Regions from separate parts of the Neobacillus terrisolis genome, predicted to be linked through region 1. Evidence: predicted binding sites of a transcription regulator. Region 1 holds the regulator's gene; each other region holds the start of a gene.

Region 1 (8,881 bases):
AACGGGGTAACTGTGGTGGAATGGGCTCATTTAATTAAGGAACAGCTGCCAAAGAACCTGCTGACAATATACTTATATCACGAAGATGAACAAGCCCGGAAACTGGTATTAGAACCGCAAGGAACACGATATGAGGAACTATGTAAGGAGATTTTTTAATGAGGGTATTAGCAATTGATACTTCTAATTATGTATTGGGAATTGCATTGATTGATGAAGAAAAAGTAATTGGAGAACACATTACAAATGTAAAAGTTAATCATTCTGTTCGGGTAATGCCGGCGATTGAACAATTAATGAAGGAATGTGGGGTAGTTCCTGCTGACTTAACAAAAATTGTTGTAGCGAAAGGGCCTGGTTCATATACAGGTGTTCGAATCGGAGTAACCATTGCGAAAACATTGGCGTGGTCATTGAATATTCCACTAGTTGGGGTTTCAAGTTTAGAAATTATCGCAGCTTCGACAGCACGATATTTTTCGGGTGTTGTTTCACCTTTATTTGATGCAAGACGGGGTCAAGTTTACACAGGTCTATATAAATTCAATGAGGGAAGATTGTCTACGCTCGAAAAGGATCAGTTGATTTTGTCAAAGGATTGGGCAACAGAGTTAAAAAAGCGTTCCGAAACGATTCTTTTTGCAGGAAATGATCTGCCGCTCCATCGTGCTGGTATTGAGGAGATTCTTGGTGAAAAAGCTATTTTTGCCGAAATAACCGAACATAATCCACGTCCAGCTGAGCTTGCCTTGTTAGGCAGAGATTTACCTGGGGAAGATGTTCATTCCTTCGTTCCAAACTATATTAGGCTTGCTGAAGCTGAAGCAAAATGGTTAGAAGCAAAAAAAGAAAAGCATTAGTGTTAAAAAGGGGTAAAAATAATGAACGGATCACTAACTTTTCGCTATATGGAGTTAAAAGATATCGAAGATGTTTTGAAGATTGAGCATGAAAGCTTTGCTGCTCCTTGGAGCCGAGATGCTTTTATTAATGAATTAACACACAATCGGTTTGCAGTTTACATAGTGATTGAAGAGGAAGAACAAGTGATTGGCTATTGTGGGGTATGGGTGATTGTCGATGAAGCACATATTACGAATATAGCCATTCTGCCTGAGCATCGAGGAAAAAAGCTAGGTGAAGCTTTGTTAACAAAGGTAATGGAAGTAACCAAACAGTTAGGCGCAGAGAAAATGACATTAGAGGTTCGGGTCTCCAATGATGTTGCCAAAGGGCTATATCGTAAATTAGGGTTTCAGGATGGAGCAATTAGGAGAGGTTATTATACTGATAACCAAGAAGATGCTTTAGTTATGTGGGTGAATTTATGAGTAAAGATCAATTGATTATGGGAATCGAGACAAGCTGCGACGAGACTGCGGTGGCAATTATTAAAAACGGTCGAGAAATCGTTGCTAACGTTGTAGCATCCCAAATAGAAAGTCATAAACGGTTTGGTGGAGTAGTGCCGGAGATAGCGTCCCGCCATCATGTTGAACAAATCACGATCGTGTTGGAGGAAGCAATCCGTCAGGCCGGGATTACCTTCAAAGACCTAGATGCGATTTCCGTTACAGAAGGTCCTGGGTTAGTAGGTGCCCTTTTAATAGGAGTAAATGCCGCTAAGGCAATCGCTTTTGCTCACAATATTCCTTTAGTTGGAGTCCATCACATCGCAGGACATATATATGCGAACCGACTTGTAACAGAGCTGCGGTTTCCGCTCCTTGCTTTAGTCGTATCAGGCGGGCATACGGAGCTTGTTTATATGAAGGAACATGGAGATTTTGTTGTTATTGGCGAAACAAGAGATGATGCCGCGGGTGAGGCGTATGATAAAGTGGCGCGCACGCTTAACCTTCCATACCCAGGCGGACCGCATATTGACCGTTTGGCGCATGAGGGCGAGCCAATCATTGATTTACCTCGAGCATGGCTTGAAGAGGGTTCCTATGATTTTAGTTTTAGCGGTTTAAAATCTGCGGTGATTAATGCTGTTCATAATGCTGAACAACGTGGGGAAGTGATTGTCCCAGAAAATTTAGCAGCAAGTTTCCAGCAGAGTGTAGTAGATGTGTTAGTAACAAAGGCGGTTAAAGCCGCTAAAGAATATGAGGTTAAGCAAGTTTTGCTAGCTGGAGGAGTAGCGGCAAATAAGGGGCTAAGAACAGCTCTAACGGCGGCATTTCAACCATTGTCAGACATTGAGCTAGTTATTCCACCTTTATCACTATGTACTGATAATGCGGCTATGATTGCGGCTGTTGGCAGTATTTTATATGAAAAAGGGAAACGATCCGATTTATCTTTAAATGCGAATCCAGGTTTAGACATAACCATATAGAGGAAATTATTAATATCCACAGTCAGCAACTCTTCTTTTTTATAAAAGGAGAGTTTTTTGTGGATAATTTTTTTAAAAATGTGGACAATGTGGATAAAAACGGAGAAAGTTGTGGATAATGTGGAAAACACCTGTGGATGTTGAAAAAATAATACGTTGTTTGTGAATAAAAATGTTAGTAAGCTATGGATAACCATTTCGCGAAACTTGTTGAAAAATGTAAAAATATGAAAAATAAACACAAATAGCGAATGATCGATGAATCATCCAGCCATTTGTGTTTAATAGAAATGTTTATTAATCTTCGGCTAACTCAGCCCATTCTTCCATTAATTCTTCAAGCTCAAGCTTAGCCTGTTCATTTTCCCCGTTTAATTGGGCTACTTTTTCATGGTCTTGATAGACCTCGGGGTCACATAATAATTGATCGTTTGTAGAAATCACCGTTTCTAAAGCCTCAATCCGCGCCTCGATTTCCTCGATACGGCGTTTGCGCTGCCGCTCTAATTTTTTGGTTTCCTTGTCCTGTTGATAACTATTTTTTGCCGGGATAGGATCCTGTGCAGTATTCTTTCCCTTTGTCTCTGTTTCTAACGCTTTTAGTTCTTCAAGCTCGAGCTTTTTCTCAATATAGTAGTCATAATCTCCCAAGTATTCGGTGGCTCCGCTTTTACTTAATTCAAGGACCTTGGTGACGATGCGATTGATAAAATAACGGTCATGGGAGACAAATAGAATCGTTCCAGGATAATCAATTAATGCATTTTCCAATACTTCTTTACTGTCTAAGTCTAAGTGGTTGGTCGGTTCGTCGAGGATGAGGAAATTGGCTTTTTGCATCATTAATTTTGCAAGGGCCAGCCGGGCTTTTTCCCCACCACTTAAAGTCGAGACGATTTTTAACACATCATCGCCGGAGAATAAAAAATTACCTAATACGGTTCGAACTTCTTTTTCACTTTTTAAAGGGTACTCGTCCCATAGTTCATTGAGGACTCGTTTATTTGATGTTAATTCCGCTTGCTCCTGATCGTAGTAACCGATCGTAATATTGGAGCCGTACCGAAAATCGCCAGCTAGCAGATTCAGCTTTTGGACGATTGTTTTTAAAAGGGTAGACTTTCCGACCCCGTTAGGGCCAACTAGTGCGATGCTTTCCCCTCGTGTAATTCGGAAGGAAATATTTTCAGCTACTTTTTCGTTATCATAGCCCACTGCGACAGCATTGACATTAAGGACTTCATTACCGCTCTGCTTTTCTATATCAAAAGAAAACGTTGCTGATTTTTCGTTTCCGGCGGGCCGATTCATGACATCCATTCGATCGAGTTGTTTACGGCGGCTTTGAGCCCGTTTCGTTGTCGAAGCACGAGCGAGATTGCGAGCAATAAAGTCTTGTAATTTTGCAATTTCATCTTGTTGCTTTTCAAACATTTTTAACTCGCGTTCATAGTTTTCAGCTTTTTGTTGTAAATACGAGCTATAGTTTCCAACGTATTTCATAATTTGCTGCCGCGACATTTCGTAAACCTGGTTAACGACCTTGTCCAAAAAGTAGCGGTCATGGGAAACGATCAAGATAGCCCCTTCATAATTTTGTAAATATTGCTCCAACCAAGACAATGTATCGATGTCTAAATGGTTGGTAGGTTCGTCTAAAATAAGAATATCCGGTTTTGTTAACAATAGCTTACCAAGGGCCAGCCGTGTTTTTTGTCCACCGCTAAGGCTGGAAATCTTTGTTGTATAATCAAAGCTATGGAAATTTAATCCATGCAATACAGAACGGATATCGGCTTCGTATTGATAGCCTCCCAAGTCTTTAAATTGGGTTTGGAGAAGATCGTAATCTTTTAATAATCTTTCATATACGGAGGTATTATTAAAGATTGCTGGGTCCGACATTTGTAACTCAAAATGTCGTAATTTCTGCTCAAGGTTTTGTAAGGATTCAAATACGGTAAGCATTTCTTCCCAAATCGACAATGTTGATTCAAGTCCGGTATTTTGCGCTAAATAACCGATGGTTACTTCCTTTGGCTTCATGATTTCTCCGGAATCATACGACATGTGTCCGGCGATAATTTTAAGTAAGGTTGATTTTCCTGCCCCGTTTCGACCAACTAATGCAATTCTGTCACGGGTTTGTACTTCAAGTTTTATATTCGATAAAATAAGATCTGCGCCATAAAATTTATTTAATTGGTTAACCTGCAATAATATCATGATATTCACCTCAACTACGATAGAGTAAGTGTAACGTATTCCTGGCATATCATCAATAACCGTAACATGTGAAGAAAAATACAAGTTTGATTCACACTTCATGGAAAAAATAGTGTATCATTCATAAAGAGAGGTGTTGTATGCATGGGAGAATTTACTCATTTTAATGAAGAAGGCCGTGCGAAAATGGTCGATGTAAGCAGTAAACCGGAAACTGTTCGAACGGCAGAAGCCCATTCAAGTATCACTGTAAGCAGTGAAATATATGAGAGAATCACCAATAATGAAATGAAAAAAGGGGATGTTCTTGCGGTAGCACAGGTAGCAGCAGTAATGGCCTGCAAGAAGACGTGGGAGATCATTCCGATGTGTCATCCTATTCCGTTAAATGGTGTCGATGTTTCTTTTTCATGGGAAAAAGAAAATGATGAATATACATTGCTCATTTCAGCGAAGGTGAAAACAAAAGGAAATACTGGTGTCGAAATGGAAGCGTTAACAGCTGCGTCGGTTTGTGCGTTAACGGTTTATGATATGTGCAAAGCCGTAGATAAAGGCATGGTAATTGGAAAAACATATCTGATCGAAAAAACCGGTGGAAAAAATGGGGACTTTCGTAGAGAGAACCGTGTGAAATAATCTTAAATGGGAGAGGCGTGTTGACATGTCGAATGACAATACAACCAAAATTCCACAAGCCACTGCAAAGAGATTACCACTGTATTATCGTTTTTTGAAAAATTTACATTCATCAGGTAAACAGCGTGTATCATCAGCAGAGCTAAGTGAAGCAGTTAAAGTTGACTCAGCAACGATTCGACGGGATTTTTCTTATTTTGGCGCATTAGGGAAAAAGGGCTATGGCTACAATGTTAACTATTTGCTAACCTTTTTTCGAAAAACGCTGGATCAGGACGAACTGACGAAGGTTGCGTTAATTGGTGTCGGGAATCTAGGAACGGCATTTTTAAATTACAATTTCTTAAAAAATAATAATACAAAGATTGAAATCGCATTTGATGTAGATGAGGCGAAGGTCGGCACAAAAATTGGAGATGTACCCGTTTACCATATGGATGATTTAGAGCAAAAGATCGAAGAAGAGGATATTCAAGTGGCCATTTTAACGATACCTGCTCCTGTGGCCCAAACTACTACGGATCGGCTCGCATCTGTAAACATTAAAGGGATTCTAAATTTTACACCTGCTCGATTAAATGTCCCTTCAAGCATTCGAGTTCATCATATTGATTTAGCGGTAGAATTACAATCACTCGTCTATTTCTTAAAGCATTATCCAAATAGCACAGAAGAATAATCAAAAAATGAGCCCGTTATCTAGGCTCATTTTTATTTTGGGTTATTTTTCTTAATTTAAAGTAAAGGGCTACCAATTTTAGCCCAGAGCCGAAATCAAATGTGGCGAGGAGGACAAGGATGATACTAAAGAAATCCCAGCCATATTGATTAACATTATCAATCGCAAAATAGGTAAATAAACAAGCTAAAACAATATGAATACTTCCGGTAAGCAAAGGTGATTGTATCATAAAAATCCTCCGATAAAGCTTTGAATTTTTTCTGATTGTTCAATGAGCCGATCGATATCCTCTTTATACACAGTTTGGATCAGCACAACGAGCGTGTTCATTGAAACATGGGCAAAGATGGGTACGATAATTCGCTTTGTTTTTACATAAAGATAGGCAAAGGTAAAGCCCATCGCTGAATATAACAAAGTATGCTCCGGTTCCATGTGAGCTAAAGAAAAAATAACGGAGCTTATGAGAGCAGATAAAAAGAAATTCAGTCGTTGATAAAGAGCTCCAAAAATAATTTTTCGAAAAACAATTTCCTCTAAAATAGGTCCGATGATCGAGCTGATTAAAATAATAACTGGAAAGCTTTCGATCACGGTTAATATTTGTTGGGTATTATCCGAGCCTATTTTGATTCCTAGCATCGCTTCAATATTGGCTGCAACTTGTTGAGCAAATAAGGCAAGAAAAACACCGGAAATGGCCCAGAAGATCGACAAGGATATACTAGCTTGATTCCGTTCTAACCTAGTCGTAAATTCACCGCGCAAAACCCAAAGCACAAGGATAAGGGATACAGTAAAGCTTGTGACAAGCCAAATCGGAACGGCCAGTATTTTCATTTCGCTCGCTGAATATCCAAATAGAGTCCCAATGTAGGCGGTTAAGGGTAAACCAACAAGACTAGACAATTGTAGAGTTAAAAAGATAATAATGACGATCCAATACTCTTTTTTCAAATTATGCTTCTCCTTAAAAAAACTAATGAACTAAGCTCAATTGTACAAATTATCAAGGGTAGATACAAATGAATAAGATTTGTAGAAAAAATTTTTTGCCAATATGGATAAAAACGGTAATAAGATGCATACTTTATAAGGTTGAGAAAAGCATGGACCAAAATAAAAAAAATTTACCATCTCTCTTGCAAAAGATGGTGCAATTATTTATTATAATAATTGTGTTAGCACTCGATAGAGGAGAGTGCTAATAAATAATAATCTACATATTATTTGAGGAGGTTGTTTCTCTTGTTAAAGCCAATTGGTGATCGTATTGTTATTGAGCTTGTTCAGTCAGAGGAAAAAACTGCAAGCGGTATTGTTCTACCGGACACTGCTAAAGAAAAGCCACAAGAAGGAAAAGTAATTGCTGTTGGTTCAGGTCGTGTTCTTGACAGTGGAGAGCGTGTGGCAGTAGAGGTTGCTGTAGGCGATCGCATTATCTTCTCAAAATACTCCGGTACAGAAGTGAAATACCAAGGTACTGAATATTTAATTCTACGTGAAAGCGATATTCTTGCTGTAGTAGGCCAATAATCATTGATCTGTCACGATCATGACTAATAATAAGATAAACGAAGATTAAGAGGAGGTTATTAAACGATGGCAAAAGAAATTAAATTCAGTGAAGACGCACGTCGCTCAATGCTTCGCGGTGTTGATACTCTTGCAAATGCAGTAAAAGTAACTCTTGGACCTAAAGGACGCAACGTGGTTCTTGAGAAAAAATTTGGTTCTCCGTTAATTACAAATGACGGTGTAACAATCGCTAAAGAAATCGAATTAGAAGATGCTTTTGAAAATATGGGTGCTAAGCTTGTTGCTGAAGTTGCAAGCAAAACAAACGATGTAGCCGGTGACGGTACTACAACTGCAACCGTTCTTGCTCAAGCAATGATCCGTGAAGGTCTTAAAAACGTAACAGCTGGTGCAAACCCAATGGGTATCCGCAAAGGGATTGAAAAAGCGGTAGCAGTAGCTGTTGAAGAATTAAAAGCTATTTCTAAACCAATCGAAGGCAAAGCTTCAATTGCTCAAGTTGCTGCAATTTCTTCTGCTGATGAAGAAGTGGGCCAATTAATTGCAGAAGCAATGGAGCGCGTTGGTAACGATGGTGTTATCACAATCGAAGAATCTAAAGGCTTCACTACAGAATTAGATGTTGTAGAAGGTATGCAATTTGACCGTGGCTACTCTTCTCCATACATGGTAACTGATTCCGAAAAAATGGAAGCAGTTCTTGAAAATCCATATATCTTAATTACGGATAAGAAGATCGCTAACATTCAAGAAGTATTACCTGTGCTTGAGCAAGTCGTTCAACAAGGTAAGCCATTATTGATTGTAGCTGAAGATGTTGAAGGTGAAGCACAAGCTACGTTAATCGTGAACAAGCTTCGCGGAACATTCACTGCTGTTGCAGTTAAAGCTCCTGGCTTCGGTGACCGTCGTAAAGCAATGCTTGAAGACATCGCTGTTCTTACTGGCGGTGAAGTGATCACGGAAGAGCTTGGCCGTGACCTTAAATCTGCAACAATTGATCAATTAGGTCGCGCTTCTAAGATTGTTGTTACAAAAGAAAATACAACAATCGTTGAAGGTGCTGGAAACCCAGCAGATATTACTGCTCGTGTAAACCAAATCCGTGTTCAATTAGAAGAAACAACTTCTGAATTTGACCGTGAAAAATTACAAGAGCGCTTAGCGAAATTAGCTGGCGGTGTTGCAGTAATCAAAGTTGGTGCTGCTACTGAAACTGAATTAAAAGAGCGCAAGCTTCGCATCGAAGACGCCCTAAACTCTACTCGCGCTGCAGTAGAAGAAGGTATCGTATCCGGTGGTGGAGTTGCCCTTCTAAATGTATACAACAAAGTGTCTATGATCCAAGCTGAAGGTGACGAAGCTACAGGTGTAAACATCGTTCTTCGTGCGATGGAAGAGCCTCTACGCACAATCGCTCACAACGCTGGTCTTGAAGGATCTGTCATCGT
Region 2 (11,592 bases), on a different contig from region 1:
GCAGCACACATCTAGTATCGCTGCCATTCCTCCGCCAGTACCACCAATAAAGACAGCATCCGGATCCGGAAATTCCGCTAATCCTTCAGGCGCTTTACCATGAACGACGGTTGCATCGACACGGAACTTAGCTAGATTTTCACGGCAATTTTCGAGATCTGCTTCGTTTTTTTCGACCGCATAAACGCTTCCCTCACATGCAATTCTTCCAGCCTCAATCGCCACTGAACCCGTACACGTTCCAATATCCCAAACGACACTGTTTTCTTTTAAGCGAAGTGCACTTAAGCTTAATGTTCTGATTTCTTTTTTCGTAATTAAGCCCTTAAGCGGCTTGCGCTGAATAAATTCTTGATCGTCTATCCCTAATGGCCAAGTTGGGCCTTGTTTTGCTTTTTTAAGAACAACAACATTTAGTGGCGAAAACTGTTCATCGATCATTTCTTCCAGTTGATACCAGCGGCATCGTTCTGTTTCCCCGCCAAGATTTTCAGCCACGAATGCCTGGTATTCTGTCATGCCAAACGATAGTAAGTAGTTTGCCAGTTTGTTAGGTGAATTTTCGGCATCGGTTAAAATCGCAACCTTTTCCTTGCCGTCAATCCGTTGAGCTAACCCCTTCATGCTTCTGCCGTGAACACTGGTCAGATAGGCGTCCTGCCAACGTTCGCCCATTCTCGCAAACGCCAGCTGAATCGAGCTGACATTCGGATAAATCTCGATCGGCAATTTTCCTGATAAGTAACTTCCGATACCATAAAATAACGGATCCCCAGATGCGAGGATGACCACATTTCTGGTTTCATTTTTCAAACTTTCAACGATTGTGGTCAGCCCGCCTTCGATAATCCTTTTTTCACCGGTGTACTCCGGGAAAAAGCTGAGATGGCGCTTTCCTCCAATGAGAACTTCACTTTCCTCAATCCACTTTTCATACAGCGGGATCAGGCTTAACCTGCCATCGTCCCCCATCCCAATTAATTTAATTGCTTTCGTCATTTCGGACAGCCTCCCCTAAAAACTCTCCCTTTAGTGTATAAAGAGAAGTGCTTACTTCGATGCCGCCGCCAACCTCGCGGAGCGCAGCCAGACAGCAATAATCACAAAGGTTTGCAAAAAACGGTTGCAATCCTGCTGCCAACATCATATCGCCAACCTGTGAAGCCGTATTCGCTTCGAGGATTTGTTTGGTGACTTCCTTGGCAGCCCCAGCCTCTTCAGCAATTTTAGCCAAAAAAGAAAAATCGACCGGCGCGCTTTTCGAGTGGACCATCATCACCCCTTGTGCCACCTTTGAAAACTTGCCCATCATCCCGACCATGGACACTTTTTTCACCCCAAGCCGTTTGCACTGCTTCAGGGTAAAACCAACAAAATCCCCCATTTCAATAAAAGCCTCTTCTGGGAGTTGAGGATATTGTCTCATTCCATATTTTTCACTGCGCCCGCCTGTGGTGATAACGACATGGTCACAGCCGCTGGCACGAGCCACGTTTAAGGCTTGAACGATACTTGCTTTATAGGCAGACGTCGAAAATGGGACCACGATTCCGCGCGTCCCTAAAATCGAAATACCACCGATAATTCCCAAGCGGCCATTTAACGTTTTTTTGGCGATTTCCTCTCCGTCCGGAACTGAAATCACGATACTGATACCGTTGTTGGTGCCGAATTCCTTTAGCAATTCCTCGGCAGTCTCCGTAATCATTTTTCGGGGGACAGGATTAATTGCTGCTTCACCCACAGGGACCGGTAATCCTTCTTTCGTGACACGTCCGACACCAACGCCGCCATCTAGTGTAGTGCCGGGTTGGTCTGACCATGTCACCGTTGCGATTATTTCCGCTCCATGCGTGGCGTCCGGATCATCTCCACCGTCCTTGATTACCGTTGCTTGTGCTTTTGTTTCGTATACTTCACAGTTTTCAATTTGAAAAGTAGCAAACCGGCCCACTGGAAGGAAAATCGTTGCTTCCGTTTGTCTTTCTCCGGTGAGCAAAGCAGTGAGCGCGGCCTTTGCCGCAGCCGTTGCGCACGCTCCTGTTGTATAGCCTTGTCTTAATTTTTTTTGTTGATTAGTGTCATGGACTTCTTCGGACATGATTACCTTGATTCCTCGCTTGGTTCTATGTCGTTTTTTTCAACTCTTATTTAAATGCCTGTGCAATGTAAAAACCTGTGAGCATTACCACTTTTCTTTAGGCATTCTGGGGTAGGATCATGTGCTGATCGTTCCCAGTTTCCTGATTTTTGTGCCTTCTCGGGCACGACCACGCGATGATCATTCCCGTCTTCCTGCTTTTTGCGCCTTTTCGGGCACGATCACGCGCTGATCGTTCCCGTCAGCTCAACTTTTCCGCCTCCACGGGCACATTCACGCGCTGATTGTTCCCTTCTTCCCCATTTTTTCGCCTTCACGGGCACATTCACGCTCTGATCGTTCCCGGCTTCCTCATTTTTTCGCTTCCTCGGGCACATTCACGCGTTGATCGTTCCGGTCAACTCACTTTTTCTTCCTCCACGGGCACATTCACGCGCTGATTGTTCCCGTTAACTCACTTTTTCCGCCTCCACGGGCACATTCACGCGCTGATCGTTCCCGACTACTCACTTTTTCTGCCTCCACGGGCACATTCACGCTCTGATCGTTCCCGTCTTCCTCATTTTTTCGCTTCCTCGGGCACATTCACGCGCTGATCGTTCCCGTCTTCCCCATTTTTCCGCCTCCACGGGCACAATCAAACAGTTCAACCCCTCATAAGCATAAGAACCAACTTTCTCCAATAATCCACTACACCTGTTCAGCAAGCAGTGTTATCGCATTTAGCGCAGCAACCGTTACCGTGCTGCCACCCTTTCGTCCAACATTGGTGATGAACGGAATATTAAGCTTGGCCAGTTCTTCCTTTGATTCCGCCGCAGAAACAAATCCAACCGGAAGACCAATGACCAATCCTGGCTTTGCTTCACCTTCTTTTACAAGACGAATTAATTCTAATAAAGCAGTAGGCGCGTTCCCGATTGCAAAAATTCCGCCGTCTGCTTCACGAATTGCTTTTCTCATCGAGATAATCGCGCGAGTAGTATTCAAACGCTTCGCTTCCTCAACAACATCCGGGTCTGATATATATACCTTCACTTCGCCGCCGTATTTTTCGATTCTTGCTTTGTTTACGCCGCTTTGAATCATTTGCACATCTGCAACGACTTGTTTACCACTGCGAATCGCGTTAATTCCTGCTTCAATTGCATCCCGATGAAATAATAAACTTTTTCCTAATTCAAAATCGGCCGAAGCATGAATAACCCGTTGCGCAACCTTGTATTGTTCAGGAGTAAACGGATGTTCCCCCACCTCTTCATCAATCATTTGAAAACTTACTGTTTCGATTTGTTGCGGTTGAATTGTTACTGGTTTAAACTCTGTACGGAAATCCATACTAATACCCATCTCCCTGTTCAAAAATTTTTCTATTAAGTGCAGGATAATAAAGCAGTTTTTAAAGCTATCAACACACCTGAAAAATCACGGTAAACCTGACCATAATTTATCACCGGCCGACTAATCAGAATGGTTTCAATCCCCAATTCCTGTGCCGCTGCGATCTTCTCGTCTACCGAACCAATTTGTCCGCTCTCTTTTGTAACCATCAAAGTAACGCCATATTGCTTATATAGGGCCTTATCGAACTCTTTCGTAAAAGGCCCCTGGATGGCAATGATATTCTTTTGAGGAAGCCCCAGACTTTCACATTTTTCAAGATTATCAATTCTAGGTAACATCCGTGCGATGAGCCTCACATCCGGGATTCCTAACAATTTTTCGGTAAAAATTTGGAGTGTTTTACTGCCGGTTGTCAGCATGATCACACCCTTTTTGCGAGCGGCAGCCTCTGCTGCTTCCTCGTAGCTTTCTACAACTGTTAGTTTTTCATATTGATAGACCTGGGACTCACGCTCATAACGAATGTAAGGAACGCCAGCGTTTTCCGCAGCGCTCATTGCATTTCGAGATGCTTCTTCCGCAAACGGGTGACTGGCATCGACGACAGCCTGCACTGCCTTTTCCTCTATGAAACTAGTCATTTCCACTGCCGTTAATCGACCAACTCGCACATCGATTCCCACCTGTTGCAGTTCCTTCGCTGCATTTTCTGTTACAACCGTGGCGATGAGCGGGTAGCCCGCTTCTTTTATTTTTAATGCAAGATTCCGAGCATCACTTGTTCCAGCCAGAACGAGAATCATGATGGCTGACCTGCCTTTTCCTTTTGGGAATGCTCGTGATGATCATCTGTATGATTGTGATCGTGGTGAGCATGGACATGACCATCGAGATGATCGTGGTCATGATGATGCCCATGATCGTGCCCCTGGCCATGATGATGTTCGTGATCATGATCGTGCTCGTGCCCGTGCCCATGATGATGCCCATGGTCATGATCGTGGTCATGATCGTGGTGATGATGATGTATGTGCTCCATCACGCCAAGACGATATTGACATGTATCGCAGTTCATTTTCACTTCATCCTTAAGCGCCTCATCGACTCGATCCATTAAAATCGTTTCTAATTTTGGATGAAAGCCGAAATAACCAGCCAGCTTGAATTCAATTCCAGGATATTTACCTTCAAAGTCAGAGATCATATTCTCAAGACGCTTGATTAAGATACCGGTGAACAAAAAATATGGTAAGATCACTACTTTTTTTGCCCCCAGGCGGATGCAGCGATCAATCCCTTCATCGACAAGCGGGTTCGTTACACCCATAAAAGCCGATTCTACGAAGTTATATTTTGTTTTTTCCCATAAAAGCCTTGCCATTTTGTACAAATCGCTATTGGCATCCGGATCACTCCCGCCTCGGCCCAATAATAAAATGGCCGTATCCTCTCCGGGACTGTCCACATCTTCCCCAATTTCCGCCAACCTTGTGGTAAGAATGGAAATGTTCTCTTCATGGATTCCAATCGGTCTGCCGTACGTGAATCCGACATGAGGATATTTTTGACGAGCCTCATCGATTGCTGCTGGGATGTGTATTTTTGAATGCCCTGCCGGTAAAAGCATGATCGGAATCACAACAATGTGGCTGGCCCCTTTTCCAACACAATTATCAATTCCCTGATTCACATTCGGGAGTTCAAACTCTAAAAAACATGTTTCGACTAGTAATGAAGAGTCCATCTGCTCCTTCATCTTCGCGATAAACTGTCGAACCTGATCGTTTCCTTCCTGATCCCTGCTTCCATGCCCAACAAATAAAATTGACTGCATTGTAGTTCCTCCCCTTATGTATATCTGATTGTTCGTAAACGTTTAATCACCACATGCAGCTGCTTCGACTTCCAGCTTTGGTGTAATATCCTGGTACACGAAACCCTGCACTTGTTTTACACGCTTAAAGAATTTGTAGAAGCGCTCATTTGGATATCCCAAGTCCTTATAATCTTGAATAATATTCTCGACAATGCTGACGATTTGTTCCGGTGCAATCCCTTCTGCTACTATTTGCCCGGGATGACCATTGCGGCCTACTGTTTTCCCGCCTAAAAATAAATCAAATGCACCTTTGCGATAAACAATGCCAATATCCTCTTTTACCGCTCCATAACATGCCATTCCACACCCGTTAAAACCAAGCTTAAGCTCCTTCGGAAGCTCCATCCCGCCAAGCCTGCTCTCAAGTTCCTCCGCGTAAGGAATACTATCCTTCTTGTCACCATCACAGAAATCACAAGCCTTTATCGTCAAGACATCCCCGACAGGTGCTAAGCTAAATCCTGCTTCAGCCAATCTTTCAATTACCTCGTTCGGATTATAAGTCGGAATTTGCAATTTTAAATGATGATCCTGCGTGTACTCCATGATTCCGTTCTCACCAACTACCTCTGCCAAAACTATCATTTGTCTAGCAGTAAATTTCTTATTGGCAACACCAGGGCTTACGGCCAATTCAAAAATGGTTTCCATGTCTTGCGGCGACACGTTCTGTTGAAACGGCTCCACATTTTCGCCATTCACCATTTTCAAAGCAAGTTCGGCCATTTCCCGGAAGGAAAGCTCCTCGTTATTGGTCGCTTGCAATACTGGTGCTGGATTTACTTGCTCAAGTGCCCACGGCTCGGCTTCCTTTTGCAAACGCTGGTGGAGCTTGAGCGGTTGCTCAGTTTGATTCAACGTATATTTCCGTTGATAGCCTCGCGGGGTAATCATTAAATCGTCATATAGAAACGTAGAGGAGTTCCCGATAATAACGGTCGTTAACATCCCGATCTCATGATTGAGCATTTCCTTTAAATTTGTGACGACAACCTGCTCACGGTCGCGGTAGGCACTTTTAACTAAGCCAACCGGGGTGTCAGGTGAACGATACTTCAACAGAATCTGTTGAGCCTCAGCAATTTGCCGTGTTCTACGGCCACTTTTCGGATTATAAAGGGCAATGACAAAATCTGTTTTTGCTGCTGCGTCAATTCGGCTTTCAATCAAATTCCACGGTGTTAAATGGTCACTTAAGCTGATCGTACAAGCATCGTGCATGACTGGAGCCCCTAGTAATGACGCACAAGAATTAATCGCGGAAATACCAGGGATGATTTCTACCTCAACACCGGTTTCTTTTTTCCAGCCCTTCTCAATCAGTACCTCGTAAATAAGACCGGCCATCCCATAAACACCGGCATCACCACTCGAGATAACCGCCACCTTATTGCCTCGCTCCGCTTGCTTAACAGCTTCTTGAGCCCGGCTCACTTCTTCAGTCATACCGGTACTAATAATCTCTTGATCTGTTAATAATCCTTCAATTAAGTCAACATACGTTTTATAACCGATTACCATATTACTTTCTTGAATGGCCTCTCTAGCTCTTTCTGTAACATGCGCAAAACTTCCCGGCCCAAATCCAATAACGAGCAGTTTCCCCTTCATCTAAATTCCACCTTTCAATATTTCAACGAGCATGGTGATTCCAAGCACTAAGCTGTAAATTCCAGTAACTAAACCAAGTAAAAGAAATAAGGATTTTCTTAATCGAGCCTTCATAAAACCCCAAGTAAGCAGGAAGGCGATTAGAACAGTTGAAATTAACAACCCGACCACAAACAAAATCAATTGAACGGTGGCTGCCGCAAAAGTATGATCTCCGGTAACATTGGTGAGGATCGTAATTTGCGTCGGACTTTCAACCCCTATTCCATGAATAACACCGATAATAAAAGCACTAATGATTCCGAGGTGCAAAGGGGTTAACCGTTTTTCAATCCCTTTTAGGTTTGTTTTTTCAGCACATTTTGCTAGAAAAAGAAAAATGATTTGCAAGCGGCTTTTATACTCGTACCCTTCTTTTTGTTGGAAGAGTGAATACATCATATATCCACCTAGAATCACAAGCGTGACCCCTACCAATAGTTCCATTTTTTGCCTGGTTTGTTCAGACATCTCTAATCCAAGGTAAATGGAAATAAATCCAATCGTAAGGACAATCGTGCCATGCCCTAATGCATACATCATCCCAAGTGATAGCTGCTTTCTTTTCTTCTTTTCACTGCCGACCATATCAGCAATTGCTGCAACATGATCCCCATCCATCCCATGGCGCATCCCAATCAAAATCGCTAATAGTGAATAAGTATATAATTCGATGAAAATCCTCCCCTTTTCGCTTACGTCGTTTTCAAATCGCTGTGTTGGACTTGCCAGTTGATTTCCGCTCCAATCAACAAGTGAATAAAAATCCAAATAAAAACACCCCTGATCAGCAGGGGTGCGTAATAAATACATGGCAAAGTTGCCAAAAAAGCATTTTATCAGCACTTCCCACCCATAAGCCCGTAGGTTTTAGAAGTGTCTAGGTTAAGGCAGGTCTCCTGACTATGGTTCATTGTTCCAATGCGTCTTCCCAATTGTTCTTAGTGACAAATGCAATGGAACTCCCCAATACAGTGGCGGGTACCGTGACGGAATTTAACCGTTCTTCCCTTTTCACGCAATCTATGAATTTTGCGCACCTTTTCCTAAACGATATGTAGTTTTTGTTAGTCATTTTCGGTTCTATTAGAAGTGAAAGCGCAGTTGAACCATGTTAAAACGTAAAAAAATCCGTCCAGCAACGCCTGGACGGATTAATATAAACGAAAACAATCAAAGAGACTCTTTAGGTGCTTCCGTTTCACGTTCTCCATCCCCGAAGAAGCTGAAACTAGTTTCAATTAAGATTGGTCTCCTGACTCGTGTATCTTCCTACTACAGGACCTTCCCGTAAACACTATTTCTTGATAGTGTTAAACAGTGGTTCTCCTGGTTCGTCCACACATACAGTTGCGGGGGCAGTTCCGGTTTTTCACCTGATTCCCTATTAAGCCACATGGCACCTTAATTGACTACTATATTAAATTATTATTTACATTTACACATTCCACATAGAACTAATAAACATATTATCTTAATTTTCTTCATATTTCAACATTAAAATATAACAAATGTCACTTCAACACAGCAAAGCGGCGGGGGACAGTCCCCCGCCGCTTTGCTGTGTTGAAGTTATTGTACAGCTCTTCTGATTTCCCGGGTTTTTATTTTTTCCCTTAAAGAGGCAACCGCAATCGAGCTTATAAGCCATAACAGAAGGCCTAAAATAATGCTCATGACCCAATCATGACTTGTTTGCAGAACGAGTAAAACAGTTGCCACACAAATAACTCCACCAATCATACCAAAAACCGAACCGTTTGCAATTTTACCTGCTTTCTTTGAACCCGATGCGAGTCCGACCATAAACACCGCTGTTAGCATGACAGCCGGAAACGCAGCAAAGATCCCCGCAAGTAATTCCCAAGGTGATAATACCGTGACTAAGTAGCTTAACATGACCGCTGTTCCGCCTAGTAAAAAACGAATCAATAATTCCTGCTTATTCATATTATCCACCTTTTAAAATATATAGGATGTAACGAAAACAACGATGATTGATACCGCAAACCAACAAATAACCGTTTGCACTAGACCTAATTTCCAGCCATGCTTCGGTAATAAATACCCTGCAATGATGGCCACAAGAATATTAACTCCCATCCCAATCATGGCGCCTTTTGACAATATAACCCAATGACTTATTAACTCTTCACCATTAAAATCCAACCGTGATGTTAGTAAAGCTGCCAAGTATACTGCCGGAAATGCCGCAAAGATTCCCCCTGCTCTTTCGCCCAGCTTTCTTGCCACAATAGTGGCGGCAACTACAGCTGATCCACCTAAAAGGAATCTTATTAACAAGGCACCAATTGAGATCTCCGTCACTACATTCCGCCTCTTTTCATCATAGCAACATTTGATTTATGAGCTGGAGTTTCTGTTAACACAAGATTTTTTTTATAAGCATGGTAATAAGCAAGAGCGACAAAAACAGAGCCACCCACTGCATTTCCTAAGAATACAGGTACAAAATTATGAAGGTATTCAAGCCATGTAAAGTGGCCGGCAAAAATGGCTGCTGGAATAACAAACATATTCGCAACAACGTGTTGGAATCCGATTGCCACAAAGGTCATTGTTGGAAACCAAATGCCCAATATCTTCCCTGTCATATCTTCTGAACCATAAGATAACCACACAGCAAGTGCTACCAACCAGTTGCAGCCAATTCCGGATAAGAAGGCTTGTATGAAAGTAGCTTCTAATTTATGTTCAGCAATAAAAATCGTTTTTTCAAGAAAAGGTCCTGTTTCTGTTAAACCTACAACATGTCCGAATACATAAGCTACAAATACTGCCCCAATAAAATTACTAATCGTAATAATCGACCAATTGGCAATCAGCTGCTTAAAACTTATTTTCCGAGCTAACCAGGCAAGTGGAACGGCCATCATATTTCCCGTTAATAGCTCGCCACCAGCAATTAATGTTAACACGAGTCCAATTGGAAACAGTGATGCCCCTAAAATAGTGCTGATTCCCGCAATGTCTCCGGTAAGCGGTGCAGTTACACGAATAAACAGCAAATAGCCCAATGAAATAAACGCCCCTGCTTGAAAACCTAATATGATTGATTTAAGTAATGAGTACTTTGTTTTTTTTGTTCCTGTTTCAACAGTAATATTAGCAATTTGTTCAGGCTTAAAAAAAGCCATGGTGATCATTCCCTTTCGACGAACAAAAATAATAGAAAAATAGTAAAATGTGAAGTTCGTCACAACTAAATCTTTTCCTTACCTATTTTAACGCATCTTTTCACACTAACCTTGTGAACTTTTTTCAAATGTTTTTGTAACGCTTTCATTGGTATTTCTAATAATATTTACCATCTAACTACAAGAAAAAGCGTTCTCATTTTATTTGGAACATCATTTCCAGATATTTTATTACCATATTAATTTTATTTGTATTACAATAAAACGTATTACTTTTTATAAAATTGAAAGAAGTGGAAGCATTGGCAGCTCGTCAAAAAAAATTAATCTATCTCACCTTAACTCTCGTCATGTTGGCATGGGGATTGAATGTTATTGCAACGAAGCTAATTGTCACTACCTTTATGCCAGTAACCATCACTGCTTTTCGAATATTTACTGCAGGAGTTTGTGTATTCGTCATCCTATTCTTTACAAGAAAAATTCGAATCCCGACAAAACGAGAATTACTGTTTATTCTGCTCGGCGGCTTCTTTAATGTGGTAGGACATCATTATTTTTTATCTATTGGACTTAGAAATACATCTGCTTCCAATGGTGGCCTTATTCTTGGAATGGGACCCTTATTAATTACCATTCTAGCCATTCTATTTCTAGGCAGTTCCGTCACGATGGCTCAAGTGGTGGGCATTGTCCTTGGTTTTTCAGGAGTCGCATTTGTAGTGTTGAAAAATGGAAATATTAGTGCGGTTTCACTTGGAGATTTGTATGTATTTATTTCAATTCTTTCGCAGGCGATCAGCTTTATTTTTATAAGTAAAATAGCCCGTTCATTGGACCCAAGATTAATGACGGGATACATGCTGTTATTTGGCTCAGTCATATTATTTATTATTAGCTTGATAGTGGAACCGGACGGATTAACAAGCTTGGCTCAAGGGTCATTCAACATCTGGGTTGTGTTTTTTGCATCAGCATTTATTGCAACAGCCGTAGGTCACATGGTATATAATTTTGCGGTTGGAGAAATCGGGGCAGCGGAGACTTCCATTTTTATCAACTTAAATCCCTTTTTTGCATTGATTGGTGCGGTAATCTTTTTAGGAGAAGAAATCGTTCCGACACAGATTATCGGCTTCATTCTCATCATCGCGGGCGTCATCATCGGCTCAGACATCTGGAAGGAAATGATGAAGAAATCCAAACTTAGAAAAGAAAAGCATTTAAGTGCTTAAAGATAATTAGCTAGGTGCCGTTGATTCGGAGACCAAATACCCTTTAAAACAAATAGGTGCCTGCCCCTGGTCACGTTACCAAGCTAACGTGCTGAGGGTCAGACACCTTGTTTTTATTTTGCGCTAATAAGCACCTTAACACTTTCTTCAAAGCGGTTCACAAATTGTTTTTGACTTGCACGGGCTAGTTTAAAGTATTCGTTCGTAACCTTTTGCCATCCGTTA
Region 3 (11,592 bases), on a different contig from region 1:
TTGCTCTTTCAACCATTGTTAAAAATGGCCTTAATAATAAAGAAGATGAAAAATATATCCAGCCTTACGCCGAGGAAATCCGCAAGATCACAGATGTCCGATTTGTTGTTGTATTAGATATGAATGGAATTAGAAAATCCCACCCGATTACGAGTATGATCGGACATAAATTCGTTGGCGGGGATGACAAGCCTGTTTATAAAGGGAAAGAAAATATTTCGATCGCAACAGGGACCTTAGGAAAATCATTACGCTACTTCACGCCGGTTTATAATGATGAAGGCAAACAAATAGGTGCTGTGGTCGTGGGGATTTTAGTCGATGATGTTCAAAATCAAATTGAAAAAAGCAGTTCAATCATCTATACGAGCGCTATTATTGGCATTTTAATTGGCTTAATTGGGGCTATTTTATTAGCGAAAAAAGTAAAAAACATCATGTTTGGGCTGGAGCCTGAGGAAATTGCCAATCTTCTTGAGCAAAGAAGTGCGATGCTCCGGAATGTTCGTGAGGGTGTATTAGCAGTCGATCGTGATTCGAAAATTACGCTGATCAATCAGGAAGCGGAACGGTTATTTGAAAAACTCGGCATTAATGAGGATCCAGTTGGACAGAAAGTGGGAGACATCATCCCTAAGTTTCATATTACTTCTGTTATGGAAACCGGACAGAAAGAGCTCGATCAGGAGTATTCTTTTAATGGATTAGATTTGGTCGGGAATATCGTTCCCATTGTTGTAAATGAACAAATTGTTGGTGCCGTTGCTACTTTCCGTGATAAAACAGATATGAAGAGTATGGCGGAACAGCTTACCGGGGTTCGCTTATATGCGGAGGCGTTGCGCGCACAAACGCATGAATTTATGAATAAGCTTCATGTTATTCTTGGGCTCGTTCAACTTGAATTTTATGAGGACGTGCTCTCATATATTAGAGACTTAAAAGATACTTGTGAAAATGAGGCGGGCTTTTTTACAACCCGTTTCAAGGATCCGATCCTGGCAGGGTTTCTTTTAGGAAAAGTAAGCTATGCAAGGGAAAAGGGTGCGGAACTGGTCTTTTCGGATGAATGTTATTTGCCAGTACCAAAGGATCGCGATTTAGAGAATCAAATTGTAACGATCGTTGGGAACTTGATTGATAATTCATTGGATGCCCTGAATAAGTGTAAAGAAAAGCAGGTTACGGTTGAAATGTTCCCCATTTCAGACGAGGAAGTGTCCATTACCGTTTCTGACACCGGTGTTGGAATGAGCCCCGAGCTGCAAAAAAGTATTTTTGAAAAAGGGTTCTCTACAAAAGGTCCAAACAGAGGAGTGGGGTTATACCTAGTCCTTAAAAGCATAAAAGAGCTTAATGGCAGTATCTCCATTTCTTCTGAAGAAGGAACGGGGACAAAGATTAATGTCGTAATACCATTTGAAAAACAGGAGTGATTCATGATGATTCGTACAGTCATTGTTGAAGACGATCCAATGGTAGCAAAAATTAATACCCGTTATCTTGAGAAAATGGACGGATTTGAGTTGGTGGCAGCAGTTCCTACGGTCGCGGATGCCCTTCCGATTATTGAACGGGATCAAGTGGATCTTATTTTGCTGGATATTTATATGCCTGGCGAGGATGGCTGGAGTCTTTTATCAAAAATAAGATGGCTTGGCCAAGGGGTCGATGTCATTATTATCTCGGCGGCGAATGATAAAGAGAGTATTAAAAAAGCCATTCGTTTTGGTGCGGTCGATTATTTAATCAAGCCGTTTGAGTTTGAACGCTTCCAAACAGCATTAAATTCATATAAGCAAGAACAGTCTTTTATCGAAAAACAAGAAGAGCTGAGTCAAAATGACGTCGATAATTTACTGTTGAATAAGGAACAGCCTCAAAGTGCTGTCGGCACAAGCAGTGTTGAACTTCCCAAAGGTTTAACGAAAAATACCTTAAAGCTTATTTGGGAGAAAATTTTGGAGAACAAGACCGAAGTTTTCTCAACCGAAGAAATGGCCCAACAGGTGGGGATTTCCCGGGTTTCGATGCGAAAATACCTTTTCTTTTTAGCGGATATTCATATCATCGAAACTGAGGTTGTTTACGGAGCAGTCGGCAGACCAATTTTTAAGCACCGGATGGCCAATCTTGATCATAATTTAATGGAGAAATACATTAGCGGGTAGGAGTCTTTTAGGCTCCTGCTTTTTTTTGTGCATGGGGACGGTTCTTCTGCTTCAAAAAGAAGCAGAAGAACCGTCCCCATGCGTCCCCCAGGGAATTCCCTGAGTTGCCCTCCGAAACTCCCTTACTTTCTTAAGTTACAAAACTCTTTATATATTTTCATAAACTATTAAGAAAACCCTTTATTCAGTACTATTCAAGTAACGGGAAACAAGTTTTCTCGGATTAATATTTTTCCTTTAAATGGGGGGATTTTTGTCAAAGGAGTTCGCCTTGATTTTAAAAAAATGATGTAACTTCCAGGAAGCTTCTAATGAACATTAGCAGCTATTTAAAAGCCTGACTTTGTGAACACCTTCACAAATGTGAACAATTTGTGAACAGCAACAAACAAAAAACAAAAACAATCAACTATGAAAAAACAAAAATCAAAAAAGGAGTGAAAAACATGTCTGTTCCAGCTATAAAGCTTAAACAACCGAAGACTTCCTCAATGGGTACAAGCATAAAGGTACCAAGTGAAGTGAAACTAATCCCGTTACTTATTACAATTGCCGTTGGTGTAGCACTTTGGATGATCACACCACCAGCAGGCTTAGAACCGCAAGCATGGCACTTATTCGCTATTTTCGTCGCAACAATTGTCGGGTTAGTTAGCAAACCACTTCCAATGGGAAGCGTAGCAATCCTTGCTTTAACGGCAACGGTCATCACACAAACTTTAACGATTGATCAAGCGCTTAGCGGATTTCAAAACACTACGATTTGGTTAATTGTTATCGCGTTCTTTATCTCTAGAGGTTTTATTAAAACAGGTTTAGGTTCACGTGTAGCTTACATGTTCGTCAAAATGTTTGGTAAGAAAACACTTGGATTATCTTATTCTTTGCTTGTTAGTGACTTGATTTTATCACCTGCAATGCCATCGAATACGGCTCGTGCCGGCGGAATTCTTTTGCCAATTATTCGATCTTTGTCTGAAACATTTGGTTCACGCGTTGGCGATGGTACGGAACGAAAAGTTGGTGCATTTTTAACAAAAGTAGCTTTCCAAGGTGACATGATTACCTCTGCTATGTTCTTAACAGCAATGGCTGCTAATCCTTTAGCTGCCCAAATTACTGCAGATTTAACAGGAGAAAGCATTTCGTGGATGGGCTGGGCAACAGCCGCAATCGTACCTGGACTTATCAGTTTAATTCTAATCCCACTTGTCATTTATAAATTATATCCACCAGAAGTAAAAGAGACCCCAGAAGCACCAGCAATGGCTGCGAAAAAGTTAAAAGAAATGGGTCCACTTAAAAAGCAAGAATGGTATATGATTGGCGTATTTGTTCTTATCTTAGGTCTGTGGATTTTCGGAACTAGCTTAGGTATTACTGCAACAACAACAGCTTTCATCGGTTTAGGAGTTTTGTTATTAACTCAAGTATTATCATGGGCTGATATTAAAAAAGAAGAAGGCGCATGGGACACATTAGTATGGTTTGCAGTATTAGTTATGATGGCTACCTTCTTAAACGAATTAGGAATGATTCCTTGGTTCAGTGAAACGATGAAGGGCGCTGTAAGTGGAATGGATTGGATGTTGGCGTTAATCATCCTTTCAGTTGTTTACTTCTATTCACATTATTTCTTTGCCAGCAATACCGCACACGTAAGTGCAATGTACGCAGCATTCTTAACGGTTATTGTGGCTGCAGGAGCACCGCCGTTAGTATCTGCATTAATTCTAGCATTTTTCAGTAATCTCTTTGCTTGTACGACGCATTATGGTTGTGGACCTGCTCCGGTATTCTTCGGAAGCGGATATGTCACACAAAATAAATGGTGGTCACTAGGATTTATTATTTCAATCATTCACATCATCGTTTGGATTGGCGTTGGTGGCGTTTGGTGGAAAGTTCTAGGACTTTGGTAAAAAAAACATAAATCGTGAAAACCCTTTGTTTTTATAAAAAAACATAGGATTAATTTTCAATACTGCCGACAGTGGATCCCCCCCCAAGACCCTTAAGTAATATTCCGAGTCGGCAGTATTTTTAATCTTAAAATAGTCTATTCCAACCTATGGTTGTTAAACAAATAAATGCGGGGTGAGTTGAGCACTGCCCCATATCCAGAAAAAAAAGATTGCTATCGGTAGGAGGAGTTAAATAATGAGAGAAATCTCGGCGAAGTTAATTACAGAAACGGTAAAAAATCTTTGTATGAAAGCGGCTTGTGACCTTCCTGAGGATGTTGAAAAGCTGATTGCAGCAGGGTTAGAAACAGAAGAATCCGAGTTTGGTAAATACAGCTTAGAGAAAATCTTAAAAAATGTAAAACTAGCACGCGCGGAACATGCGCCAATGTGTCAGGACACTGGAATGACGGTTATTTTAGCAGAAGTAGGCCAAGACGTTCGGATAGTGGATGGCGACTTTACAGATGCCATCAATGAAGGTGTTCGCCAAGGGTATGAAGAGGGATATTTACGGAAATCTGTTGTTTCGGATCCTGTTTTAGACCGAAAAAATACAGGTGACAATACACCGGCTGTTATTCATATGGAAATCGTGCCTGGTGATCAATTGAAAATTCAAGTCCTGCCTAAAGGGGCTGGAAGTGAAAACATGGGTGCCGTGAAAATGTGCAAGCCGGCAGAAGGTATTGAAGGCGTTAAAGATTTCATCGTAAACTCGATTACTCAAGCGGGTGGAAACCCTTGTCCTCCAGTTATCGTCGGTGTTGGAATCGGCGGAACGATGGATAAATGTACATTGCTTGCGAAAAAAGCATTAGCTCGTGAAGCTGGTTCACCAAATCCAAACCCTGCTTATGCAGAAGTGGAAAAAGAACTGCTTGAGCGCATCAATAAATTAGGAATTGGTCCGCAAGGCTTTGGCGGAAAAGTAACCGCTTTGGCTGTTCATATTGAAACATATCCTACCCATATTGCGATGCTGCCTGTTTGTGTCACATTGAACTGCCATGCAGCACGTCATACGGAAGCTATTTTATAAGGGGTGAACAAAATGACAACAATTAAACAACTTACCACACCATTAACTTATGATCAGGTAAAAGATTTGAAGGCCGGTGATCAAGTCTCGATTACAGGTGTCATTTATTCAGCGCGAGACGCAGCCCATAAAAATATGGTTGATGAATTGAAGAGTGGTCAGCCGATGGCAATCGATGTAACGGATCAAGTTATTTATTATGCAGGACCATCACCAGCGAAGCCGGGAAAAGCAATCGGTTCCTGTGGACCGACTACAAGCGGCCGTATGGATGCTTATTCGCCAACAATGCTGGAGCAAGGTTTAAGAGGGATGATCGGAAAAGGCCCTCGCAGTAAAGAAGTAATTGAATCAATGAAGAAAAATGGTGCAGTATACTTCGCAGCAATTGGAGGAGCAGCAGCATTGATTGCAGATTCGATTAAAAAAGTTGATATTGTCGCGTATCCGGAATTAGGACCAGAAGCAATTCGTCGTATGGAAATTGAAAATTATCCTTGTATTGTCGCAGTCGATTGTGAAGGCAACGACCTATATGAAATAGGGGTTAAGAAATACAGAATCGAAGACTAACAAGAAATCGAGGTGCAAATTGAAATGCTTAAGTTTGATGTTTTAGTAGTAGGAGCGGGCGGTGCCGGAATGATGGCGGCACTTTCTGCCAGTGAAGATAAAAGTTTAAATGTAGCGTGTATTTCAAAGATTTTCCCAACTCGTTCCCATACGGGAGCTGCACAGGGCGGAATCAACGCAGCGATGGCTTATCGTGATGCAAACGATTCAACCGAAAGCCATTTCCGTGACACGGTTAAAGGAAGCGACTTTTTAGCGGACCAGGATGCAGTTGAATTTTTCACAAGCAATATGCCTAAGGTGATTTCTGAATTAGATTACTACGGTGTTCCTTTTTCCCGTGATGAAAACGGCCGTGTTGCGCAACGTCCATTTGGTGGCGCATCAAGCCCAAGAACATGTTATTCAGCCGATAAAACAGGCCACGTTATTCTGCACGCATTATATGAGCAGTGCTTAAAGAATCGAGTATCTTTCTTGGATGACTGGCACCTTCTATCTGTAGCAGTTGAGGACGGTAAGCTTGAAGGTGTTGTAGCAATGGAAATGCGCACTGGAGAAATTCAAGCGATCCAAGCAAAAGCAGTTGTTATTGCAACTGGAGGATTTGGCCGAATTTATTGGAGCAGAACAACCAATGCCATCAACATGACAGGTGATGGAACGGCAGCATGCTTCGAAGCAGGTATTCCATTAAAGGATCCTGAGTTTGTTCAATTCCATCCAACTGGCCTGGCGTCAACTGGGGTGCTTTTATCAGAAGCATGCCGCGGCGAAGGCGGATACTTGCTGAATAAAGATGGCGAACGCTTTATGGCTCGCTATGCTCCGGACAAAATGGAGCTTGGCCCGCGTGACCTCGTTTCCCGTTCGATTGAAACAGAAATTAAAGAGGGTCGTGGATTTGGCGAAGGAATGACTTCTTACGTTCTAATGGACCTCCGTCATTTAGGCGAGAAAAAGATTATGGAACGTCTGCCTCAAGTTCGTGAATTAGCGATGGAATTTGAAGGCGTTGATTTGATAAAAGAACCAGTACCGATTCGCCCAAGCTGTCATTATATGATGGGTGGAATCCATGTTAGCGATTATAAAACGTGCAGCACGCCGATTGAAGGCATTCACGCTGCCGGCGAATGTTCAAGCGTATCAATCCACGGTGCAAATCGTCTTGGCGGAAACTCCGTTGCCGATGTTGTATTGTTTGGTAAATATGCAGGCCTTGGCGCGAAAGAAACGGCTAAGAGACGTTCTTTTGCAGGTACAAAGAAGTTAGAGGCAGAGGCATTAAAATGGAAAGACGAATTTGAAACAATTCGTCACAAAAAGACCGGAATCAACATGTTTAGCATCCGCGATCGCTTAGCGGAAACGATGTGGTACAATGTTGGGATTTTCCGGACTGAAACAGAAATGGCAGAAGCTTTGAAAACTGTTGAAGAGCTTTTAGAAGAATACAAAGACGCTTATTGCGGAGATTCTGCAATTAAATACAATATGGCATTTTTGAACTATGTTGAAATTGGTAATATCTTAAAGCTCGCGAAGGCTGTAACGATGGGGGCGCTTAACCGTAAAGAGAGCAGGGGCTCACACTCAAGAGCGGACTATCCGACGCGAAATGATGCCGAATTCCTTAAGCATACGCTGATTTATAAGGAAGGCGACAACTATCGGTTAGATTATATCCCGGTAAAAATTACGAAATATCAACCGGAGGAGCGAAAGTACTAATGTATACAACACTATACTTTAAGATTAAACGATTTGACGGTGAGCAGGAATGGTTTCAGGATTATGAAATTCCTTATGAAAAAGGGAAAACAATCCTTTGGGCATTAACAACTGTTCGCGAAACGCTAGATCCTACGTTAACTTTTACATCTGCCTGTCGTCATGCTATTTGCGGAAGCTGTGCCGTTCGCGTAAATGACAATGCGTTTCTTGCATGTAAAACTTCATTGGATGAGGTTTTGGAAACATTTAATACGAACTACTTAACGTTTGAACCTTTGAAAAACTTCGATGTCATCCGTGACCTTGCAATTGCTTGGGAACCGAAGATGGATAAAATGGAGCAGGTGAAGCCTTGGTTAATCCCTTCTGCTGATGGCACAAAGGAAGCTGGTTTCATCCAGGCAGAAGATGATTATCATGAAATCGCTGCTCCAACTGATTGTATTTTGTGCGGTGTCTGTGCTTCTGAATGTAATCAGCTTGCTATTAACGATGGAACATACTTGGACCCGTTCATTTTAAACCGTGCCTATCGTTTTGCTGTTGATTCTAGGGACGGTTCTCCTGAAGAGCATATTCGTCCGGTTTATGAAAATGAGCTGTGGAAATGCCTTCACTGTATGCAGTGTGTAACGAAATGTCCAAAAGGTATTCCGTTGACAGAGCAAATTGCTTATTTACGTGCGGAATCGATCAAGATGGGTGAAACGAAAAACCTAGGTGCCCGACATGCATTTGCTTTCCATGATGATGTACGAAGCAAAGGACGCCTAAATGAAGTGATGCTTCCGATTAAAACGGAAGGTGTTGTGAGCACGGTAAGTAAACGTGTACCGTTTGCGTTGCGAATGATTTCAAAGGGTAAAATTAACCCGCTTCATATGCCGAAGGCTGTTGAAGGTATTAAAGGAATTCGTGAAATTTATAAGTATGCTGAGGAGGTTAGAAAATCATGAGATTAAGATACGCCTTTTTCCCAGGATGTACATTAGAGTCAGCAGCTGAAGAGCTCATGATTTCTACAAAAAAAGTTGCGTCCGCATTAGGAATCGAATTAATCGAAATTAATGGCTGGACTTGCTGTGGTGCAAGCCACATTCAAGACGTTGATAATTTATTAGCGACTTCTATTAACGCCAGAAACATCGCTCTTGCTGAAGAAATGGGCGCAATTAAGATGTTAACGGTTTGTAATACATGTACATTAATGCTTCGCACAGCAAAGCTTAAAATGGATAAAAACGAAAAGCTTCGTACACAAGTTAATGAAGGCCTGGGTAGAGCTGGTCTTCAATACAATGGTACAACTGAAGTAACTCACTTACTTTGGGCTTTAATTGAAGAATATGGTTTAGAAAATTTACGCGCAAAAGTTGTTAGACCGCTAACTGGATTAAAAGTAGCGAATTTCTACGGCTGCCATATTGTTATGCCGCCTGATGTAATGGGCTTTGAAAATCACATGAACCCACAATCAATGGAAATGGTTGCTGAAGTATTAGGCGCCGAGAGTGTTGATTTTGATCAACGATTAGCTTGCTGCGGTTTCCATTCCGTGTATCCAGCTGAAAGAGAAGTAATGGATTTAACTGGTAAGAACTGCTTGTCACCAAAATACGCTGGAGCAGATTGCATTGTGACTCCATGTCCACTATGCCAATTGCAGTTAGATGCTTATCAGCCGGAAGCACAAAAGAAATTTACTGAAGATATCACAATGCCGATTCTTCACTTACCACAGTTAATTGGTCTTGCTCTAGGATTTTCACCAGAAGAACTAGCAATCCAACGCCACGTAGTAGACGCAATCCCAGCATTGAAGCAAACTTTAGTGACAGTTTAAGAGTTGGGTTCGGGTTCGGGGCCTGGTGTGGTTCGGGGGGACGGTTCTTGTGCTTCTTTTGGAACAGGGGGACGGTTCTCCTGATTCCTTTTGATGCACAAGAACCGTCCCCCTGTTCCCAAATGTTTTAAATGAAGGGGATTTTCTTCATGAATTATACTTTTGAGAAGAAGGCTAAGTTAGTAGGAAAGATTGGCAGTGGAAAGCTGTGGCTTTTAAATATTACGGATGATTGGATTCATGACCAATACGGCGACAGCCATATTTATTACGGGACGATTCATTCCGGTAATCAAGCCTTTCACCCGGTATCTACTTCGATTAGCGGCTATTTCCAGGATGAAGACACTGGGTTGTGGATTAAAGTAAAAGACGGAGTCGCCAGACTAGACCCGGAAAACCACCACAACTCCTGGAAAACCGATATCAATGAACTGGTTAAAATCTCGATTAACACGGGTGTCTATAAGAAGTACAAAACTGGTGCTGTTTTATTAGCGCGGTGAGGAACCTTTTGAGCGTGGATGGGTGGGTGGCCCAAATTTCTGAGCTTTTGAAGTTAATCAAACGTTTGATTAAAGTTTCCCCAACACGGCGCTTAGAAGTTAATCAAACGTTTGATTAATGCGGGAACTTCGTGTGGGTTGGGTAGGTCGGATAGGTCGGGTTAGTTTGGCGGACATGAGGGACCTTATTTCTGGTATTTTCCCCTCTTTTCAACTTTAAGCGGACATGAGGTACCTTATTTAAACAAAAACAAAGGAATAATGCCCCTTTTTTCATGAATAAGGGATTCTGTGTCCGCTTAGCCTATCAAAACATCACTTTTTGTTAAAATAGCGTACCTGGTGTCCGCATAAAAAATGATTAGTGTGTAAACCCCGCCGGCAACCGGCATCGTAGTTTAAAGAACACAAATACTAACTTTGCTGAAAGCAGTGTGATTCCGTATGAGAATCGCACTGCTTTTTTCGCTGCTTTTCCTATGCCGGTGCCGCTTCAAAAGAGAACGGTACAGCATCGCACCATCCTTTTTTATTTCGAAAAGTAGAAAAAGGTTGTACAATAAGTAGATTAATAATAGTAGATTTTGTTATCTCAGAAAAAGTGGAACTGAGGAATTCTCTGAAGCCATGTGAAAAAGGGGTTAATCGACTTTATATGATCTTATTTTTAACGATGCTGATGCTGGGATTATTGTTAGGTTTTATTGGAGCTGGAGGAGCTGGCTTTATCATTGCTCTTCTTGTTACTGTGTTTAACGTTCCGATTCATGCGGCCATCGGTACGGCGGTGCCGGTTATGTTTTTTACGGTCCTGACTGGAAGCTTAAGCCACTTTCGTGAAGGAAATATGTATGTAAAGCAAGGGTTAATGGTTGGTGCGTTTGGTGGAGTTGGGGCTTACTTCGGGATGCGCTTAACACCGCTGATCAATCCGAATGTGTTGATGCTTTTCACGGTTTCTGCGCTTGCTCTTTCAGGGATCCTCATTTGGGCGAAAACAAGGCTGGTCGCTGAAAGTGAACCACAAAGGAAAGAACCAGGCTTCATGCGATATGCAGCGGTTGGTCTGGGAAATGGCCTGATTTCAGGGACATTTGGAATCGGCGCGGCACCGTTCATTCAATTATCGCTGCTTAAATGGCTTCATTTTCCGATGAGGATTGCGGCTGGAACGACGATGCTGGTGATTTTGCCGATCGCCCTTTTTGCATCGATTGGTTCTTTTCAAAATGGATATTTTGACATGGAACTATTTTTGCAGGTAGCGTTAAGTACGATGGCGGGTTCGTATATCGGGGCGAAGTTAACGAAGCGTCTGCCGCAAGTTTTTTTACGGTATGGAATTGTTGCAACGCCAATTGTAAGCGCGATGGTATTGTTGAGTAATTTTTTGTAGGGGAATGTAGGAAGCCCTTATGAATTTATCGATATTTTTAATGAGAATGGGTCCTTTAAAGGCCCTTTTTTTGTAGTCCTTCATAGCCCGGAGCTATCTTGAGGGACGGTTATTAATCTTCTTTGTCTGTAAAAAAATAACTATTTTTTCCATTTAAATTGACATAAAACCCGTGCTTAAAACTTATAAATAGGGTGAAGAGTTTAGCAAGAGGGTGACGAGGATAAGCCAAAAGATTTGTTCATTCAGCTTGCTCTTGTTTGTACCAACAACTATCCTCGGATCGACACTATATTTCAAAGGAGGTAACAATGGAAATTCAGAACCCAACGATTACCGCCCAGAAACTAAATAATGTCA

What was found. Region 1 encodes Rex, which represses fermentation and respiration genes when NADH is low (regulators of the CRP and FNR family bind a similar motif). Its sites were predicted from a motif close to TTGTGAAATATTTCACAA; they were not measured.
Region 2: the regulator Rex is predicted to act here: its motif matches at 10,180-10,197, upstream of ACI48O_RS01625 (formate/nitrite transporter family protein).
Region 3: the regulator Rex is predicted to act here: its motif matches at 2,515-2,532, upstream of ACI48O_RS15705 (anion permease).

Annotation. Positions count from the first base shown of each region.
Region 1 is NZ_JBKFGH010000047.1:852-9,732, forward strand. It holds gene tsaE (tRNA (adenosine(37)-N6)-threonylcarbamoyltransferase complex ATPase subunit type 1 TsaE) at 1-159, shown strand, start outside; gene tsaB (tRNA (adenosine(37)-N6)-threonylcarbamoyltransferase complex dimerization subunit type 1 TsaB) at 159-860, shown strand; gene rimI (ribosomal protein S18-alanine N-acetyltransferase) at 882-1,331, shown strand; gene tsaD (tRNA (adenosine(37)-N6)-threonylcarbamoyltransferase complex transferase subunit TsaD) at 1,328-2,344, shown strand; gene ACI48O_RS22020 (ABC-F family ATP-binding cassette domain-containing protein) at 2,642-4,570, opposite strand; gene moaC (cyclic pyranopterin monophosphate synthase MoaC) at 4,715-5,209, shown strand; gene ACI48O_RS22030 (redox-sensing transcriptional repressor Rex) at 5,235-5,888, shown strand; gene ACI48O_RS22035 (YdiK family protein) at 5,905-6,120, opposite strand; gene ACI48O_RS22040 (CPBP family intramembrane glutamic endopeptidase) at 6,117-6,848, opposite strand; gene groES (co-chaperone GroES) at 7,140-7,427, shown strand; gene groL (chaperonin GroEL) at 7,494-8,881, shown strand, end outside.
Region 2 is NZ_JBKFGH010000002.1:246,799-258,390, forward strand. It holds gene cbiE (precorrin-6y C5,15-methyltransferase (decarboxylating) subunit CbiE) at 1-999, opposite strand, end outside; gene ACI48O_RS01585 (cobalt-precorrin-5B (C(1))-methyltransferase) at 983-2,101, opposite strand; gene ACI48O_RS01590 (precorrin-8X methylmutase) at 2,792-3,439, opposite strand; gene cobK (precorrin-6A reductase) at 3,475-4,248, opposite strand; gene ACI48O_RS01600 (sirohydrochlorin chelatase) at 4,245-5,279, opposite strand; gene cobJ (precorrin-3B C(17)-methyltransferase) at 5,322-6,935, opposite strand; gene ACI48O_RS01610 (HoxN/HupN/NixA family nickel/cobalt transporter) at 6,936-7,745, opposite strand; cobalamin riboswitch at 7,847-8,033, opposite strand; cobalamin riboswitch at 8,203-8,396, opposite strand; gene ACI48O_RS01615 (DUF3147 family protein) at 8,547-8,924, opposite strand; gene ACI48O_RS01620 (DUF3147 family protein) at 8,937-9,302, opposite strand; gene ACI48O_RS01625 (formate/nitrite transporter family protein) at 9,302-10,132, opposite strand; gene ACI48O_RS01630 (DMT family transporter) at 10,426-11,367, shown strand; gene ACI48O_RS01635 (hypothetical protein) at 11,481-11,592, opposite strand, start outside.
Region 3 is NZ_JBKFGH010000024.1:113,583-125,174, reverse strand. It holds gene dcuS (DcuS/MalK family sensor histidine kinase) at 1-1,436, shown strand, start outside; gene ACI48O_RS15710 (response regulator) at 1,443-2,171, shown strand; gene ACI48O_RS15705 (anion permease) at 2,663-4,093, shown strand; gene ACI48O_RS15700 (fumarate hydratase) at 4,332-5,177, shown strand; gene ACI48O_RS15695 (Fe-S-containing hydro-lyase) at 5,190-5,750, shown strand; gene ACI48O_RS15690 (FAD-binding protein) at 5,775-7,484, shown strand; gene ACI48O_RS15685 (succinate dehydrogenase/fumarate reductase iron-sulfur subunit) at 7,484-8,443, shown strand; gene ACI48O_RS15680 (CoB--CoM heterodisulfide reductase iron-sulfur subunit B family protein) at 8,440-9,330, shown strand; gene ACI48O_RS15675 (molecular chaperone GrpE) at 9,480-9,836, shown strand; gene ACI48O_RS15670 (sulfite exporter TauE/SafE family protein) at 10,492-11,232, shown strand; gene ACI48O_RS15665 (hypothetical protein) at 11,544-11,592, shown strand, end outside.